4 regions of the Bradyrhizobium sp. CCBAU 53421 genome follow, and region 4 is predicted to be linked to each of the others. Evidence: riboswitches for the same ligand, from Rfam matches in the RefSeq annotation. Region 4 holds a riboswitch; each other region holds the start of a gene.
The links. A riboswitch is a leader RNA that binds a small molecule or an ion and turns the genes downstream of it on or off. The one in region 4 is predicted to bind cobalamin.
Positions count from the first base shown of each region.

Region 1 (3,941 bases), 660 kb from region 4:
CGCACTGAATCTTCGACAGTGCGGGCGAATGCCTTGCTGCCGGAGTCTTGACGACAATTGGGAGCAGGTATGCCGCCATCGATCCGTGTGATCCAGGGGCGTCGCCGCTACTACGAATGTCGAGGGCGCCCAAGCCTGTTGTGCTTGGCACTTTGCGGCCTACATCAACGCGGAGCCGCCCTTCAGCGGCGAGCGATTTGGAATCGACGTTAAGGAACTTCACGGATCAAGCAGGCGGACGAGACGTGGCATTCTCCGCTCGCGCAATGTTATGGGCCGTCGTCTACCTGCTCGTCATTGCAGTCAACATTAGAGGAACTGCGCTTCCACGCAGCCGTGTCGACCGGCAAGAGGGAAGCCTCAGGTCTTGCTAGCTTCGGCTTGAATTACTGAACGCTTTCGAGAGCATCTGTCTGACGGGGTGGCTCATAAAAGGCCTTGCCATCCAGCCGAACAGACCGACAGTAAAGACGGCAGCAGCAAAGACGCCGAGGGCGCTCCAAACAGCCATTTTCATTGCGAGGCTCTCTTGTGGTTGTGGTGATTCAATATGCTTGCTTTGGCCAGTATCACCAAAACATCAGCTTGACGCCTACCAGGATTGGCTGGTCGTACATCGACATGCTCGCTGAGCACGCTGCTGGATTTAGCGCATACCTCTTGCGCCTATTCGACACTGATCCATGGTTATTGGTGGAGAGGGAGGACGCATCGAAGCGTGCTCGATGAATCGTTCGAAAGCCGGGCCGCATGAAAACGTCCAACTCGGCGTGGTACCTTCATCCTGCAGGCCGCGTCGTCTCTTCCATAGATCTGACACGCCGCCCGACGCCACGCGCCTTCGAGATGGCCATTCCGATATCTTATGATTCGAGAGTGGCGTCCACGTCGCGATCAAGAGTGGCCTTGGAACGTCATTCGCGTAAGAGGCCGCAGCACCAATTTGAGAGGTTGACGGCCGAGTTCTCTTGCCGATAATCCAAGTCGTCGAGGTTCTCCGGTTTCCATTTGATCCGGAGCTAAGAGGGAAGCCGGTGCCAATGCCGGCGCTGCCCCGCAACTGTGAGCGGCGAGCCACTGTCCAATCACTGAAGCCCGCGCGGCTTCGGGAAGGCCGGACAGCAGCAATGACCCGCGAGCCAGGAGACCTGCCCCGACAATATGTTCATCCACGGGCGGGGTGTCCCGGTGGTGCGCTAAGCAGCCGTCGCTCGGGCGACTTCTCCTGCCTGCGTCCGCCATGGCCTTTGCCCCCAACCCGGGGTTAGCGCTATGTCTCTTCTCTCACTTCCGGTTGCCACGCTCGGAACGCCGCGCATCGGTCCAAGGCGCGAGCTCAAATTTGCACTCGAAAGCTATTGGGCCGGAAGAACCAGCGAACAGCAGTTGCTCGAGGATGCGGCCGGCCTACGTGCTGCGAACTGGGCGCGCCAGAAGTCCCTCGGTGTCACCGTCATTCCGTCGAACGACTTCTCGCTGTACGATCACGTGCTCGACACCAGTGTCATGGTCGGCGCCATCCCGGAAGTCTACGCCTCGAAAGCCGAGCCCGTTTCCCTCAAGACGTATTTCGCCATGGCACGCGGTTCACAATACGACAGCCGGGGTGCGAGTTGCGGCCACGGATCTCGCGGCGATGGCGCACCCGCGCAGGAGATGACCAAGTGGTTCGACACCAACTACCATTACATGGTCCCGGAATTTCACCGCGGACAGACTTTCAGGCTGTCCTCTCGCAAGCCTATCGAGGAGTATGAGGAAGCCAAGGCCCTTGGCTTTCAGACTCGCCCTGTCCTGATCGGCCCGGTCACATTCCTAAAGCTAGGCAAGAGTGCTGATCCTGCGTTCCAGCCACTGTCACTACTGGATGACCTGCTACAGGTTTATATCGAGGTTCTGCAGGAATTGGCCAAACGTGGGGCAAATTGGGTTCAGTTCGACGAGCCCTGCCTGGTTCTTGATCTGGATGAGGAATCAAGAAAATCCTTGCTACATGCCTATGACCGGCTCGCCAAGGAAGGGCCGGCCATCAAGATCATGGTCGCCAGCTATTTCGGTGGCCTCGGCGACAATCTTCCCACCGCCTTGCGCCTGCCTGTCGCCGGGCTGCACGTCGACCTGGTTCGGGCGCCAGCGTTATTGGGCCAGATCATTACCGCCAAGCGAAGTGATCTTGTCGTGTCACTCGGCGCGATAGACGGCCGCAATGTGTGGCGAACGAATTTGTCGGCACTGCGCCAGCGGCTCGATCCCGCTATCGCGAAGCTCGGCAAGGATCGCATACAAATCGCTCCCTCCTGTTCGCTGCTTCACGTGCCGGTCGATGTTGAACTCGAGACGGAGCTCGCTTCAGACGTCAAGAGTTGGCTTGCATTCTCGGTTCAGAAGATTCGCGACCTTGCGACCTTGGCGCGCGCTCTTGCGGGTGATCAGAATGTTGCCGGCGCTCTTGCGGAATCGGAGCGCGTCACCACCAATCGTGGGACTTCGCCAAAGATCCAAGATGCCGGTGTCGCCGTCCGGATGAGAGCGATGAACCAGACCACGCGCCGGCGCGCCAGTCCATTTGCCAGTCGTGCCGAGATCCAGCGCAAGCGCTTCAAACTACCGGCGTTTCCTACCACGACGATCGGATCGTTTCCGCAGACTGCGGAGGTCCGCAATGCCCGCGCAGCACACGCGCGAGGCGCGATGAGCGACGGACAATACGACGAGTTCCTCAAGGAAGAGACTGCCCGTGCCGTACGTTGGCAGGAGGACATTGGCCTGGACGTGCTCGTGCACGGCGAGTTTGAGCGCAATGACATGGTGCAGTACTTCGGCGAACAACTCGCCGGCTTCGCATTTACCAAAAACGGCTGGGTACAATCCTATGGTTCGCGCTGTGTCCGGCCGCCGATCTTGTTTGGCGATGTCTCACGGCCGAGACCGATCACTGTGGGTTGGTGGCGGTACGCGCAATCGCTAACCGAGAAGCCGATGAAGGCGATGTTGACCGGACCAGTGACGATCTTGAACTGGTCGTTTGTTCGCGATGATATTCCCCGAGGCGAGCTCTGTCGTCAAATTGCGCTCGCGATCCGAGACGAAGTCGGCGATCTCGAAAATGCTGGTGCGGCCATGATCCAGATCGACGAGGCTGCGCTGCGCGAAGGATTGCCGCCGCGTCGATCGGAGTGGACGGCTTATCTCGAGTGGGCCGGGGATTGCTTTCGCATCTGCTCATCGGGCGTCGCCGATCAAACCCAGATCCATACCCACATGTGCTACTCGGAATTCAACGACATCATCGATGCGATTGCTGCAATGGACGCGGATGTCATCTCGATCGAGACTTCGCGCTCGAAGATGGAGCTGCTCGACGCGTTCCGGAATTACAATCCGAATCAAATCGGGCCGGGCGTGTACGATATCCATTCTCCGCGCGTGCCCGAGTCGAGCGAGATGAAAGAGCTCGTGGCTTTGGCTCGAAAGCGGCTGCAGGATTCGCAACTCTGGGTCAATCCGGACTGCGGCCTGAAGACGCGCAAATGGGAGGAGGTTCGCCCCGCGCTGGTCAACATGGTCTCCGCCGCCCGCGAACTACGCGCCGCATCCGCTCCGGCCGACCGTTGATCTGGGACTGGTCTTGGTCGAGAATTCGACCGCCTGTCAACGATTTGCGGGCTCGATAATCGTGAGAGATCCTGGTGAAAAAAAAGGCCCGGCCGCCTTTAGCGGCCGGGCGGAAGTATGTCCGGGAGGAGCGACGCTGCTAGGCAACGTGCCGACCTCCATCGGCGGAAGGAGGACAGCCGATGGTCCGATTACGGCGAGGACATCCGCCGAAATCTGACCCTAGTTGAGGCGCAAGTTCAGCGTAGCTCAATCATGCCCTGATATGCGGCCCATATACCTGGGATTAGAAAGTCGTTCGTGAAGAACGTTTCTGAGCACCGTTT
Region 1 is NZ_CP030047.1:7,412,269-7,416,209, reverse strand. It holds cobalamin riboswitch at 974-1,171, shown strand; gene metE (5-methyltetrahydropteroyltriglutamate--homocysteine S-methyltransferase) at 1,273-3,615, shown strand; partial or broken gene XH92_RS34760 (IS5 family transposase) at 3,941-3,941, opposite strand, start outside.
Region 1: another riboswitch for cobalamin. It lies ahead of metE (5-methyltetrahydropteroyltriglutamate--homocysteine S-methyltransferase); the one in region 4 lies ahead of XH92_RS37490 (ribonucleoside-diphosphate reductase subunit alpha).

Region 2 (3,941 bases), 1.9 Mb from region 4:
AGATGATAGAGGGCGAGGATTTTCTGCGCGATACCTCACCACGTCGTCCGGGCGAAGGCCGAGAGCCATAGCCACCGCTGGTCATTGTTGCGCATCGGTGGGGCTACAGCCTGTCTCAACAACCCAACCCTGTGGTTATGGGTCCCGGCTCCCGTGCGCAATTGCGCACTAGGCCGGGACGACGTGGAGATGGATGTCGTCCAGCCCTACAACGGCTCGTCATCATTGCCGTAACGATCGAGCTTCGGCGTGGCGATGTCGCCGTCCTCGTAATAATCGTCGTCCTGCGGCGCTGCGGGCGGAGGCTTTTTCGACTTGTCGTCGACCTTGTCGTTGCTTCCGGCGCTGCCCTTGCTCTTCTTTCCGACCTTGCCCATGCGTTTCCCCTGCGCGGGTCAAATCATCTGCCGGAATTCTACCCCGTTTCCCCGGAACTTGTAACGTGAGGAGATGGCATGGCGGGTCACGTCCGCCGCGCCAATCATGCTCTAGAACGTCGCGCCGGCCTTGACCATGTAGGTGCGGCCGGGCAGCGGATAGGCCGAGAAGCGGCCGGCCGTGAACGAGCTCGCGATCGCGTAGTCGTAGTAGAGCGCGTCGAACAGATTGTTCACGCTGAGCGACCAGAAGAAGCGGTCATATTGCCCGCTCAGCTTGATATCGGCGGTGGCGTTGCCGGGAATTTTGCTCTGGGTGTTGGCCTGGTCGTTGTCCATGATGCGCGAGCTCCAGGCCCGCACCGTGGCGTCGAACACCAGATAGTTCTGCCAGATATTCCAGGTCACGCCGAGATTGCCGGTGGTGCGCGACACCAGCGGCACGTCGTTGCCGGCCCAGATGCCTTCGCGGAACACCGCGCGGGTGATCGCCATGCCGCCGCGCAGGGTGACGCTGTCGCTCACCCGGAGCGAGGCGCTGGTCTCGCTGCCGTAGCGGCGGGTGGGATCGAGGTTGACGTTGTAGAACAGCACCGGGTTGAAATGGATCTCGTTCTCCAGATCCATCAGATAGACGCTGGTCTGCACCTGAAACAGATTGGTCCTGACCCGGAAGCCGCCCTCGACGTCCTGCGACGTCTGGGTCTTGAGCTGGAAGTTCTGCGGGATCGGGGCGAAGGTCACGGGATCGAACGCCGGCCCTGATGCCACGCGCTCGTCGACGTCGGGCGTGCGGAAGGCGCGCGCGGCACGGCCGAACACCGAGAAGGTGTCGGTGAAGCGATGCTCGGCGCCGACATGCAGTGCGTATTGGGTCTCGTTGCTGTCGAGCGGTGCCGCCTGCGTGTCGAAGGCAAACGGCGCATTCGGATCGTATCGATCGCGCGCCGAGACGCTCGTGTTTTGCACGCGCGCACCGTAAGAGAAATCGGTCGTCGGCAGCAGGCCCAGCGTATGCTGCCAGTATCCGGCCACGGTCTGCTGCTCGATATTGTAGATGTGATAGGGATCGACGCCCCGATAGGCGCCGCGCGCCTCGCGGAAGGTCGAATCGTAATGGTCGATGCCGGTCAGGATCGTCGACGGCATGCCGAGCATGACGTTCTTGACGCTGAGGCGTGGCGTGATTGACCAGGTTTCGAGCGCCGCGTCATTGTAGGTCGAGGCGAAGTTGATGGTCGGCACGGTGCCGAAGAAACCGCTTTGCGTCTCGCGCTGCCGCCAGCCGCCGTCGACGATGAGGTCGACGCCGTTGATCAGCGTCTTGGTGAAGCCGGCGGTGACGCTGGCGGTCTGCTGATTGGCATAGTCGAACGGCGTTGCCGCGCCTCTGCGATCGGTGAGCAGCTCGTTGACGCCGATCGACGGATCGACTAGGCGCCCGCCGGGCAGGCCGAGCTTCTGGTCGCTGCCGGTGACGGTGAGGAAGGCGGTGAGATCGGATGTCGTGTAGTTGACGTTGCCGACGGCGTTGCGCTGGTCGAGCGCATTGTTGACGCGGTAGCCGTCGGACTTGATGCCGTTGCCGTAGAACGAGGTCGACCACGGGCCGGAATTGAGCGCCGCGGACACCGCGGCCATGCGGGTGTTGAACGAGCCAAAGCCACCTTCGGCGCGCATCGTGGCCGGCGGACCGCCGGCGCCGGTCTTGGTGATGATGTTGACCACGCCGCCGACCGCATTGTCGCCATAGAGCACCGCGCCGGTGTTGCCGCGGGTGATCTCGATGCGCTCGATCGAATCCAGCGGGATCGTGGTGAGATCGAAGCCGGCCTTGTCGACGTCGTTGAGGCGGCGGCCGTTGAGCAGGAACAGGGTGTTGTCGGAGGCGAATGCGCCGAAGCCGCGCAGGTCGACCGAGGTTTTGGCGCCGTTCGGGCCGCCATAGAGCGATTGCAGCTGGACGCCCGGCACCTGCGCGAGAATCTCGGGCAGCGATTGCGATGGCGAATGCGCGATGTCGTCGGCGGTGATCACGGCCGAGGAGGAGCCGACGATGCCGGCGAACTGGCGGCCGCCGCCAGTGCCGCCAGTTCCGGAGGCTGCTCCAGTCCCTGTCGTGTTCGATCCGGCTCCGCTGCCTACATTGTTGCCTTGCGGGGTGCCCGGCGCCGGGCGGCGCGGCGCCGGCGCCTCGTCAGCGGCCGGCCTGGCGCGGGTGAAATTCTGGTCGTTCGGCCGGGTGACTTCGATGGCCGGCAGCTGATCGGGAGAGGGCGCCTGCTGCGCCCGCGCGGTGGAGATGATGATTGTCGGCGCGATCATCGTCGACGCGAGCAGAAGCGCGCGGCGGCGCCGATGCGGAGGGAGGGAGAACATGAAGCGAGACCTCGGTGACGTCAGTGGCACGTCACCGCGAACCAGTCTCACCATCGTGCTTGCAGCATCAGGTGAAGCTCATGCCTGTACTCCCCGACCGGCATCTTCGCGTGTGACCACGGCTGACGGCAGGTCTCCTGGCTCGCGGGTCGTTACCCTTCGTCGCCTTCCCAGGACCGAGATTCCCAGTGGCCTGTGACGAAGGATTCACCGCATACAGTTGCGGGGGCAGCCGCGGCATTGGGGAAGTCTCCCCGCACCGCATTCCCTTTTCATCTCATGAAAGAACCGTCATGGTCATCTAGGGTTCGGCCGGTCGGCAAAGTCAATCCGGCGGCGGTCGGGCGGCGGCCAGGGGGACCACGGTTTTTGTCGGGTGTCGCTTGTCTGCCACGGCGATCGCTGTAAGAGCATGGATTGGATGAGCGTGCGGGATTTTGCCTTGGCGGCCGAGGTCGCGGCGCGGCGCCGGTGGAGCGCCACCGCGGCGCTGCTCGCGCTCGTGGTCCTGCTGTGCGTGATCTCGCTCGGCGTCGGGCCGGTGCGGCTGTCGCCGCTTGCGGTGATCGAGGCGCTGTTCGGCGGCGGCAGCGACGTGGCGCAGGTGATCGTGCGCGAGATCCGGCTGCCGCGCACCATCCTGGCGTTCGCGATCGGCGGTATCCTCGGGCTGTCAGGCGCGGCGCTGCAGGGCCTGCTGCGCAATCCGCTGGCCTCGCCGTCGCTGTTCGGCGCGCCGCAATCGGCGGCATTCGGCGCGGTGCTGGTGATCGCGCTTGGCCTTGCCGATGTCCGCTCCTACGCACTGCCGGTGGTGGCGATCATCGCCGCGTTCGGCTCGGTGTTCGCGCTGCTCGCGATCGCCGGCCGCAATGCCGGGCTGTTGATCCTGATCCTCGCCGGGCTTGCGATCTCGAGCTTTGCCGGGGCTGCGACGGCGCTGGTGATGAATCTCTCCAGCAATCCCTTCGTGGTGCTGGAGATCGCATTCTGGCTGCTCGGCTCGCTGGAAGACCGCAGCTTCCAGCACGTGGCGCTGGCGCTGCCCTTCATCATCGCGGGTGCTGCCGTCCTGCTCAGCCAGGCGAGCGCGTTCCGCGCGCTGACGCTCGGTGAGGAAGCCGCGCAGAGCCTCGGCGTCGATGTCGGGCGGCTGCGGCTCCTCGTGATCACGGGTGTTGCGCT
Region 2 is NZ_CP030047.1:751,313-755,253, forward strand. It holds gene XH92_RS03360 (hypothetical protein) at 1-71, shown strand, start outside; gene XH92_RS03365 (hypothetical protein) at 207-377, opposite strand; gene XH92_RS03370 (TonB-dependent receptor) at 489-2,702, opposite strand; cobalamin riboswitch at 2,866-3,064, opposite strand; gene XH92_RS03375 (iron ABC transporter permease) at 3,178-3,941, shown strand, end outside.
Region 2: another riboswitch for cobalamin. It lies ahead of XH92_RS03370 (TonB-dependent receptor); the one in region 4 lies ahead of XH92_RS37490 (ribonucleoside-diphosphate reductase subunit alpha).

Region 3 (3,941 bases), 1.9 Mb from region 4:
ACGATGACCTGCGCGCCGACATCGGTTTCCGGCTTCAGCAGCACCGGGTTCATGTCGGTATGCGGCTCGACGCCGGCAGCGAGCGCCTGCAGCGCCTGCGCGCGCCCGATCTCGCCGCCGTCGACGGTCACGGCGGCATTATTCGACATGTTCTGCGGCTTGAACGGCAGCACGCGCAGGCCGCGTCGTCTCGCGGCACGCGCGAGGCCGGCGACGATGAGCGACTTGCCCACATCCGAACCGGCTCCCTGAATCATCAATGCGCGCGCCATGGTGATGTCTATCAGAACTCGACGCCCGGTTGCGCCTTGATGCCGGAGCGGAAGGGGTGCTTCACCAGCGTCATCTCGGTGACCAGATCGGCGATCTCGATCAACTCGTCCTTGGCGTTACGCCCAGTGAGCACGACATGCGTCATCGGCGGCTTCGAATTGGTCAGGAAGTCGACAACATCGGCGATCGCCAGATAGTCGTAGCGCAGCGCGATGTTGATCTCGTCGAGCACGACCATCCGCAAGCTCGGATCCGCGATCAGCTGCTTGGCTTTTTCCCAGCCGGCTTGCGCTGCCGCGATATCGCGGGCGCGATCCTGCGTCTCCCAGGTAAAACCTTCGCCCATCGCATGGAATTGACAGAGATCGCCGAAATGCCCGGTGAGCAGGCGGCGCTCGCCGGTATCCCAGGCGCCCTTGATGAACTGTACCACCGCGCAGGGAAAGCCGTGCGCGACGCAGCGCACGATCATGCCGAAGGCGGAGGAGGATTTTCCTTTACCGGCGCCGGTATGAACGATGATCAGGCCCTTGTCACCGCTCTTGGTCGCCATGATCTTGTCGCGGGCGACCTTCTTTTTCGCCATCTTGGCCGCATGGCGCGCATCCAATGAAGGGTCGGTGCCAACGGCGCCGTCTTCAGCGTCGTTTCCATCAGAAATCATCACGTTCCTTCGGCTTGACAAGTGCGAGGCTTGGACGAATGGTGGGCCCGCGTTGGTTCCTGTCCTACGACAGGCGAAGAGGGAATGCGATAGGGCTCTGACCGCAAGGTTTGCCCGAAGCGTAGCCGCCCCCGCGACCGTGACCGGAGAGATGCCCAAGCCACTGATTCCCTGATGGAGTCGGGAAGGTGGGCATCAAGGGAGAAATCCCGCTCCGCAAGCCGGGAGACCTGCCGACGCAGTGTGTTTGAGACCGGCGGACGGGGTGTTCCGCGACGGGGAACGGGCCTGTTCACGTCAGGTTCGTGTGCCTCATCGCTTCCCGCAGTCAATCCAGGAAGGGCGATGAGCGTTACACTTCATGTCTGCATCACCTGCCGCGCCGGCCAGACGCTGGCCGAAGGCGAGACCGCGCCCGGTGCGCGCCTGCATGCCGCAATTGTCGACGCCGGCGTGCCCGATAGCGTCAATCTGGTTCCCGTCGAATGCTTGTCGGCCTGTAGCCAGGGCTGCTCGGTCGCGCTCAGTGCGCCGGGGCGGTGGTCCTATGTCTACGGCCGCCTCTCCGCCGATCATGCCAGGGATGTGATTGCCGGCGCTACCGCCTATGCCGCGGCGCCTGACGGCATCGTGCCGTGGCGCAGCCGTCCCGAAATCTTCCGCAAGCAGTCGCTTGCCCGCATTCCACCTCTTCCCGTCGTGCCGGAGGCCGCAGAATGACCACGCTCGCCAAGGTTCCGGTCACCGTCGTGACCGGCTTTCTCGGGTCCGGCAAGACGACGCTGATCCAGCATCTGATCCGCAATGCCAACGGCAAGAAGCTCGCGGTGCTGGTGAACGAATTCGGTAGCGAAGGCGTCGACGGCGAGATCCTGAAGTCGTGTGCGGATGCCAATTGCCCGACCGAGAACATCGTCGAGCTCGCCAATGGCTGCATCTGCTGCACCGTCGCCGACGATTTCATCCCGGCGATGGAGCAGCTGCTCGCACGCCCGGTGAAGCCCGATCACATCGTGATCGAGACATCCGGCCTCGCGCTGCCAAAGCCGCTGCTGAAAGCGTTCGACTGGCCGGAGATTCGTTCGCGGATCACGGTCGACGGCGTGGTCGCGTTGGCCGACGCCGAGGCCGTCGCCGCCGGGCGCTTTGCGCCTGATCCCGCGGCGGTCGACGCCCAGCGCGCGGCTGATGACAATATCGATCACGAGACGCCGCTGTCGGAGGTGTTCGAGGACCAGATCGCCTGCGCCGATATCGTGCTGCTGACCAAGGCCGATCTCGCGGGTGCCCAAGGGATCAGTGCGGCCAAGGCCGTGATCGCGGCGGAGATGCCGCGCGAGGTGCCGATGCTGCCCGTCGTCGACGGCGCGATCGACGCCCGCGTGATCCTGGGCCTCGAGGCTGCGGCAGAGGATGACCTCGCATCGCGCCCCTCGCACCATGACGGTGAGGATGAGCACGAGCACAATGATTTCAATTCCGTGGTGATCGACCTTCCCGAGGTCTCGGACGTCGATGCGCTGGTCGCATCGATCAAGGGACTGGCACGCGAACAGAACGTGCTGCGCGCCAAGGGCTACATCGCGGTCGAAGGCAAGCCGATGCGGCTATTGGTGCAATCGGTCGGCGAGCGCGTCAGGCATCAATTCGACATGCCCTGGGGCGTGCGGGCAAGGCAGTCAAAGCTCGTCGTGATCGGCGAACACGGCGATATCGACGAAGCTGCGATCAGGGCTCGGCTTGGTGTCTGATGCACGTCGTCTTCCGCGAGAGCCGCGGCCTTGAGGAGACCGCGACGCCAAGGGACCTCGGCCAGGATCCGGCCGATCTCGTGGTGTTGTCGTTTTCCGACAGTGATCTCGCGGCGTTCGCGGCCGGCTGGCGGCGAGGCCGCGCCGCTTTGCCGTCGCTGCGGCTCGCCAATCTCGCGGAGCTGCGCCATCCGCTGTCGGTCGACACCTATATCGAACGGACGCTGTCGCACGCGCGCGGCATCCTGGTGCGGCTGATCGGTGGCGAACCTTATTGGTCATACGGGCTGGCCGCGGTGCATCGGCTGGCGAAGGAACGCGGCATCGCCCTGGTGGTGCTGCCGGCCGACGGCCGCGACGATTTGCGGCTCGATGAATTCTCGACCTTGCCGGTCTCGACGCTGCGTCGGCTGAAGGTGCTGTGCGACAAGGGCGGCCCCGTCGCCGCGCAGGCCGTGATCGCGCAACTGGCGCTGGCGTCCGGACTTTATGCCGGACCTGTCGTCGGCGAGATCGATCTTCCGGAGATCGGCGTCTACGATTCCCGGCGCGGTGCCGTCGCGGCGCTGCCCGCAGCGGATGGCCGGCCGCTTGTGCTGGTGACCTTCTATCGCTCCTATCTCGCGGCCGGCGACATGGCGCCGGTCGATGCGCTGATCGATGCGCTGCGCGAGAACGGATTCGATGCCCACGGCGTGTTCGTCACCTCGTTGAAGGCGGCGGGCGTGACCGATTGGATGCGCGCTCAGTTGGCGCAACGCCCGCCGGCCGCCATCGTCAATGCGACCGCGTTCTCCGCGGCCGGTGACGACGGCACGACGCCATTCGAGGCCGCATCATGTCCGGTATTCCAGGTCGCGCTGTCCACGGCGCGGCGCGAGGATTGGGCCTCGTCGCTGCGCGGCCTGTCGCCCGGCGATCTCGCGATGCATGTGGTGCTGCCGGAAGTCGACGGCCGCCTGCTTGCGGGTGTCGTGAGCTTCAAGTCGCCTGGTGAGCGCGATCCCGATCTGCAATTCGCGCATCTTGCACATCGCCCGGATGCCGAGCGCGTCGCAGCGGTTGTCGCGCGCGTGGCGGCCTGGCATCGGCTTGCCAGCAAGCCCGCGCAGGAGAAGCAGCTCGCGCTCGTGCTCTCGAACTATCCGGGCCGCCCGCATCAGATCGCGCATGCCGTCGGCCTCGATGCACTTGCCTCGGTCGAAGCGTTGCTCGCCGATCTCGCGAGCGCGGGCTTTGATCTTGCACCGGTG
Region 3 is NZ_CP030047.1:6,179,687-6,183,627, reverse strand. It holds gene XH92_RS29360 (cobyric acid synthase) at 1-272, opposite strand, end outside; gene cobO (cob(I)yrinic acid a,c-diamide adenosyltransferase) at 284-937, opposite strand; cobalamin riboswitch at 974-1,190, shown strand; gene XH92_RS29350 (DUF1636 domain-containing protein) at 1,283-1,657, shown strand; gene cobW (cobalamin biosynthesis protein CobW) at 1,654-2,688, shown strand; gene cobN (cobaltochelatase subunit CobN) at 2,688-3,941, shown strand, end outside.
Region 3: another riboswitch for cobalamin. It lies ahead of XH92_RS29350 (DUF1636 domain-containing protein); the one in region 4 lies ahead of XH92_RS37490 (ribonucleoside-diphosphate reductase subunit alpha).

Region 4 (3,941 bases):
TTCCTCCGTCAGTTGCTTGGTTGATTCTGTGGGGGCCGGTTCCTGCGGTGCTGAATGATCGCTGGTCGTGTCTTTCGACGTGAGGCTGCCCAGCATCGCCTGAAAGCTGGCAAAGTCCTGCGCCGAAGAGGGCGGGGCGGGCATTCCGGAGAAAGCCAAAGTTGAGTTGGCGGTTGGCGATAGGTCGACTGACATTACACGTCTCCGATAAGAGTGCACCACAAGACGGTCACCAGCGCGGCCCGAGATCGCGACGAACAAGGAGTGTTGATCGGCAGAGTTCAACAGGTCCTATCACTTGCGTCCTGTTGCTCAGTGCGCCTTCAGCGCTCTGTTCCGCGACCATCTATGGGAACACCGCCGTCTAGATATTCACGCCGTATGATAAAACGGACAACCTTTCGAGAAGCTGACGGCGCTCAGACGATTTCAAGGTGAGCTATGAGATAGCCTTCCAAGCAAGGGGCCTGGACGTATTTCAATGCCGGTGCGAGCTTCGTTTGGTTGCGTTCGCCTGGCCTGGTGCCATGTCAGCGAGTTAAGCTCCTGATCCAAAACCGTGTAACTGTAAGGCGCCGATGGTAGCGTCGGCGGCGCCGCCGAACGTCCTCACGACGTCAGGCAGGTGAAAACAGTAACACAGCTCTTTCCTCAAGATGACAGCCTCCGAGATCGCATGGGTATACCTGTTGTCTTCACGACAGGATCGGCACCAAAATTTGTCCCAAATTTAGAGGCCGATGCGTCTTCCTAAATGGAAGCCAGCGGTGATCATGAGGTAACGACGCTCGTCAGCTTCCGGTCAGCTCGCTTCTCTAATGGGCTGGCGCATTCGCGCTCGCGAATGCTGCCAATCTTATCACGCGACAGAAACGGTTCTTGTCATGTTGCCTGCCGTCGCCTCGACCGCTCTCAACTCGGCCGAATGTATCCCCAGCGGCTGTTCATCGGTACGGGACCAGTTTCATGATAGTCTTGCGCAGGCGGTGCTCTTGTCCGCTTGCCGCTTCTGCTATCGCACCGTTGGATGTAAGGCCAACCTGTATACCAAAGTGCGGGCGAGTACGAAGGCACCTGCCGTCGACTAGCTTGCAAACGAGATGGGAGAAATTGCGTTGCGGGTAGATTTTTCGCGTATTAATCGGTCTAAAGCTATATTCTATGATATTTATGCTTCTGATGATCCGAGGGCATATTTCTCAATCCTCGGAGACTTGGATTATATGATCCCGGACGTCTCTGAGCCGGTTGTGCGCCAGATCCTGGCAGCGAAAGCTTCCGCAACCGGCCTTAAGCCCGTCGTGCTCGATGTTGGATGTTCATACGGCATCAACGCAGCGGTGCATCGCTTTCCGCTGACCTTCGGAGGCTTGCGTCACCGCTACGCCCGGCGTGAGATGAGGGCGATCAGTTCTGAGACGCTGGTGAGTCTCGATCGCAGTTTTTATGCAGCCTGGCCTGATGTCGGGTTGGCGCGCTTTATCGGCCTCGATGTGTCGGCACGGGCGATCAGCTATGCAAAGAGTGTTGGCCTCTTGGAGCAGGGCATCGTCGCTGACCTTGAAAAGGAGGCGCTATCGACGGACAGCGCGCGCATTCTCCGCTCCGTGGATGTTATCATGTCAACCGGATGCATCGGCTACGTTACCGAGAAGACGTTCAGCGAGATTCTCGATGCGACAGAGAAGCAACCATGGATCATCTCCTTCGTGCTACGAATGTTCCCATTTGAATCTTTGGCCGAGGCGTTTGCAAAGCGTGGTCTTGTGACAGAACGTCTTACCGGCGTGACGTTCATCCAGCGTCGCTTTCGCGATGCTGAAGAGTTTGAAAGTTGTTTGGCCAGCTTGGCGGCCCTAGGTGTGGATGCGACCGGCCTCGAATCAGAGGGGCTGTTTCATGCCGATCTGATCTTGTCTCGCCCAGAGGCGGATGCACGGGCCACGCCTCTGGAAGACGTTGTCACCGTCGCCAGCGGCAGGGGACGTCCGATTGGACCCCGTTACGTTCATGTTGAAAGCGACGAGGGCTTGCAGGTTGCGCTGGAGCCCTGACAGTTAAGGACCACAGTGCAGCGCGCGAGTCCTTCGGCGCTGGATCAATACGTCGAAAAACAAAGCCATTCTGGTCGAAGGCGTGCCAGAGCCGACGTTGTTCGCCGACGATGGATAACGACTTCGTCCAGATGCCATTTGTCGCCGCGAGCGGGGAGCGCTGCGATTCAAATCTAAGAGCGCCTTGCCGCCGAATTCCCTCTCCAATGACGCGCGGTTTCATAGATCGCATCAATGCGACACGTGGGCCAGAATTTCCTCGACTATGCGCAAACTCGACGGAAACTGGAAAGGCGGCCCAACGGCATCTCCAATCATCTGGAGCGAAAGTGACAGCGGCGATAGCGTGGTCCGGGCGATCGGTATGTTTTTGCCTTCTAAATCTCGATCTCTCCAGTTGACGGTCCGGGCGAGTAGTGCCTATCTGTAGCCAGTCACGGTCTTCCGCCCCCCACACCTTGTAGGTCGGAAGCTAAGAGGGAACCCGGTGCGCCAAAACGGCAACTCCGGGGCTGCCCCCGCAACTGAGAGCGGCGAGCGGTTGTCATCATGGTCACTGGCGCGACACAGCGCCGGGAAGGCCGACGGCCGCAGTGACCCGCGAGCCAGGAGACCTGCCGCGACCGAACGAAAGTCCTCGGGCGGGGTGCCCCGGTGGGTCGCTTGCAGCCGGGGACATTTGCCCGGATTCCTCGCAAGTTGTCCGCGCGGCCCGCGCCTCACATCGCGGGGTTGCCGATGTCGCCGTCTTACAATTTCGATCAGGAGGGTCATCTCATTGAGCCGTCGCATGTGCGGGCGGGACCAGCGCAGGCAAGGCCTAGCCCGCCTGAGTTGTGTCGTGTCTTGCCATCGCCGGCTCCGCTGCCGCGCCCCCTTGCGCCATCGCCAAGGCCGGCCGATCTCAAGCTCGATCGGACGCGCGACGACCTGTTGACGCCGTTCGGCAAGCTGACGGTGACCGACCGTTATCTGCTCGCCGGCGAATTGCTCCAGGACATGTTCGCGCGGGTGTCTTGCGCCTTCGCGGATGATGTTGCGCATGCCCAACGTCTCTATGATGCGATGTCTCGGCTGTGGTTCATGCCGGCCACACCGGTGCTGTCCAACGGCGGCACCACGCGCGGTCTGCCGATCTCATGCTTCCTTAACTCGGTGTCGGACTCGCTCGAAGGCATCGTCGACACCTGGAACGAGAATGTCTGGCTTGCCTCTAACGGCGGCGGCATCGGCACCTACTGGGGCAACGTTCGCTCGATCGGCGAGAAGGTGAAGGGCGGCGTTACCTCAGGTATCATCCCGTTCATCCACGTCATGGACGGCCTGACATTGGCGATCAGCCAGGGCTCGTTGCGGCGCGGCTCTGCGGCGGTCTATCTCGATATCCACCATCCCGAGATCGAGGAGTTCCTCGAGATCCGCAAGGCGTCCGGCGACTTCAACCGCAAGAGTCTCAACCTGCACCACGGGATCAGCGTTACCGACGCGTTCATGCGTGCCGTGGGCGCCGGCACCGCGTTCGCTCTGCGCAGCCCGAAGACCAACGATGTCATCCGCGAGATCGACGCCCGGCAGCTGTGGCAACGCATCCTGGAGAACCGGCTTCAGACCGGCGAGCCTTATCTGTTGTTTATTGACACCGTCAACCGGTCGCTCCCCAAGCACCAGCGCGAGCTCGGCCTCAAGGTCTCTACCTCCAACCTGTGCAGCGAAATTACCCTGCCGACCGGCATCGATCATCGCGACGAGGACCGCACCGCGGTGTGCTGCCTGTCGTCGCTCAACCTCGAGACCTGGGACCAGTGGAATGAGAAGCCAAGCTTCATCGAGGACGTCATGCGCTTCCTCGACAACGTGCTGACCCACTTCATCACGGTGGCGCCGGAC
Region 4 is NZ_CP030047.1:8,074,331-8,078,271, reverse strand. It holds gene XH92_RS37500 (HrpF/NolX family T3SS translocon protein) at 1-195, opposite strand, end outside; gene XH92_RS37495 (class I SAM-dependent methyltransferase) at 1,101-2,054, shown strand; cobalamin riboswitch at 2,475-2,691, shown strand; gene XH92_RS37490 (ribonucleoside-diphosphate reductase subunit alpha) at 2,901-3,941, shown strand, end outside.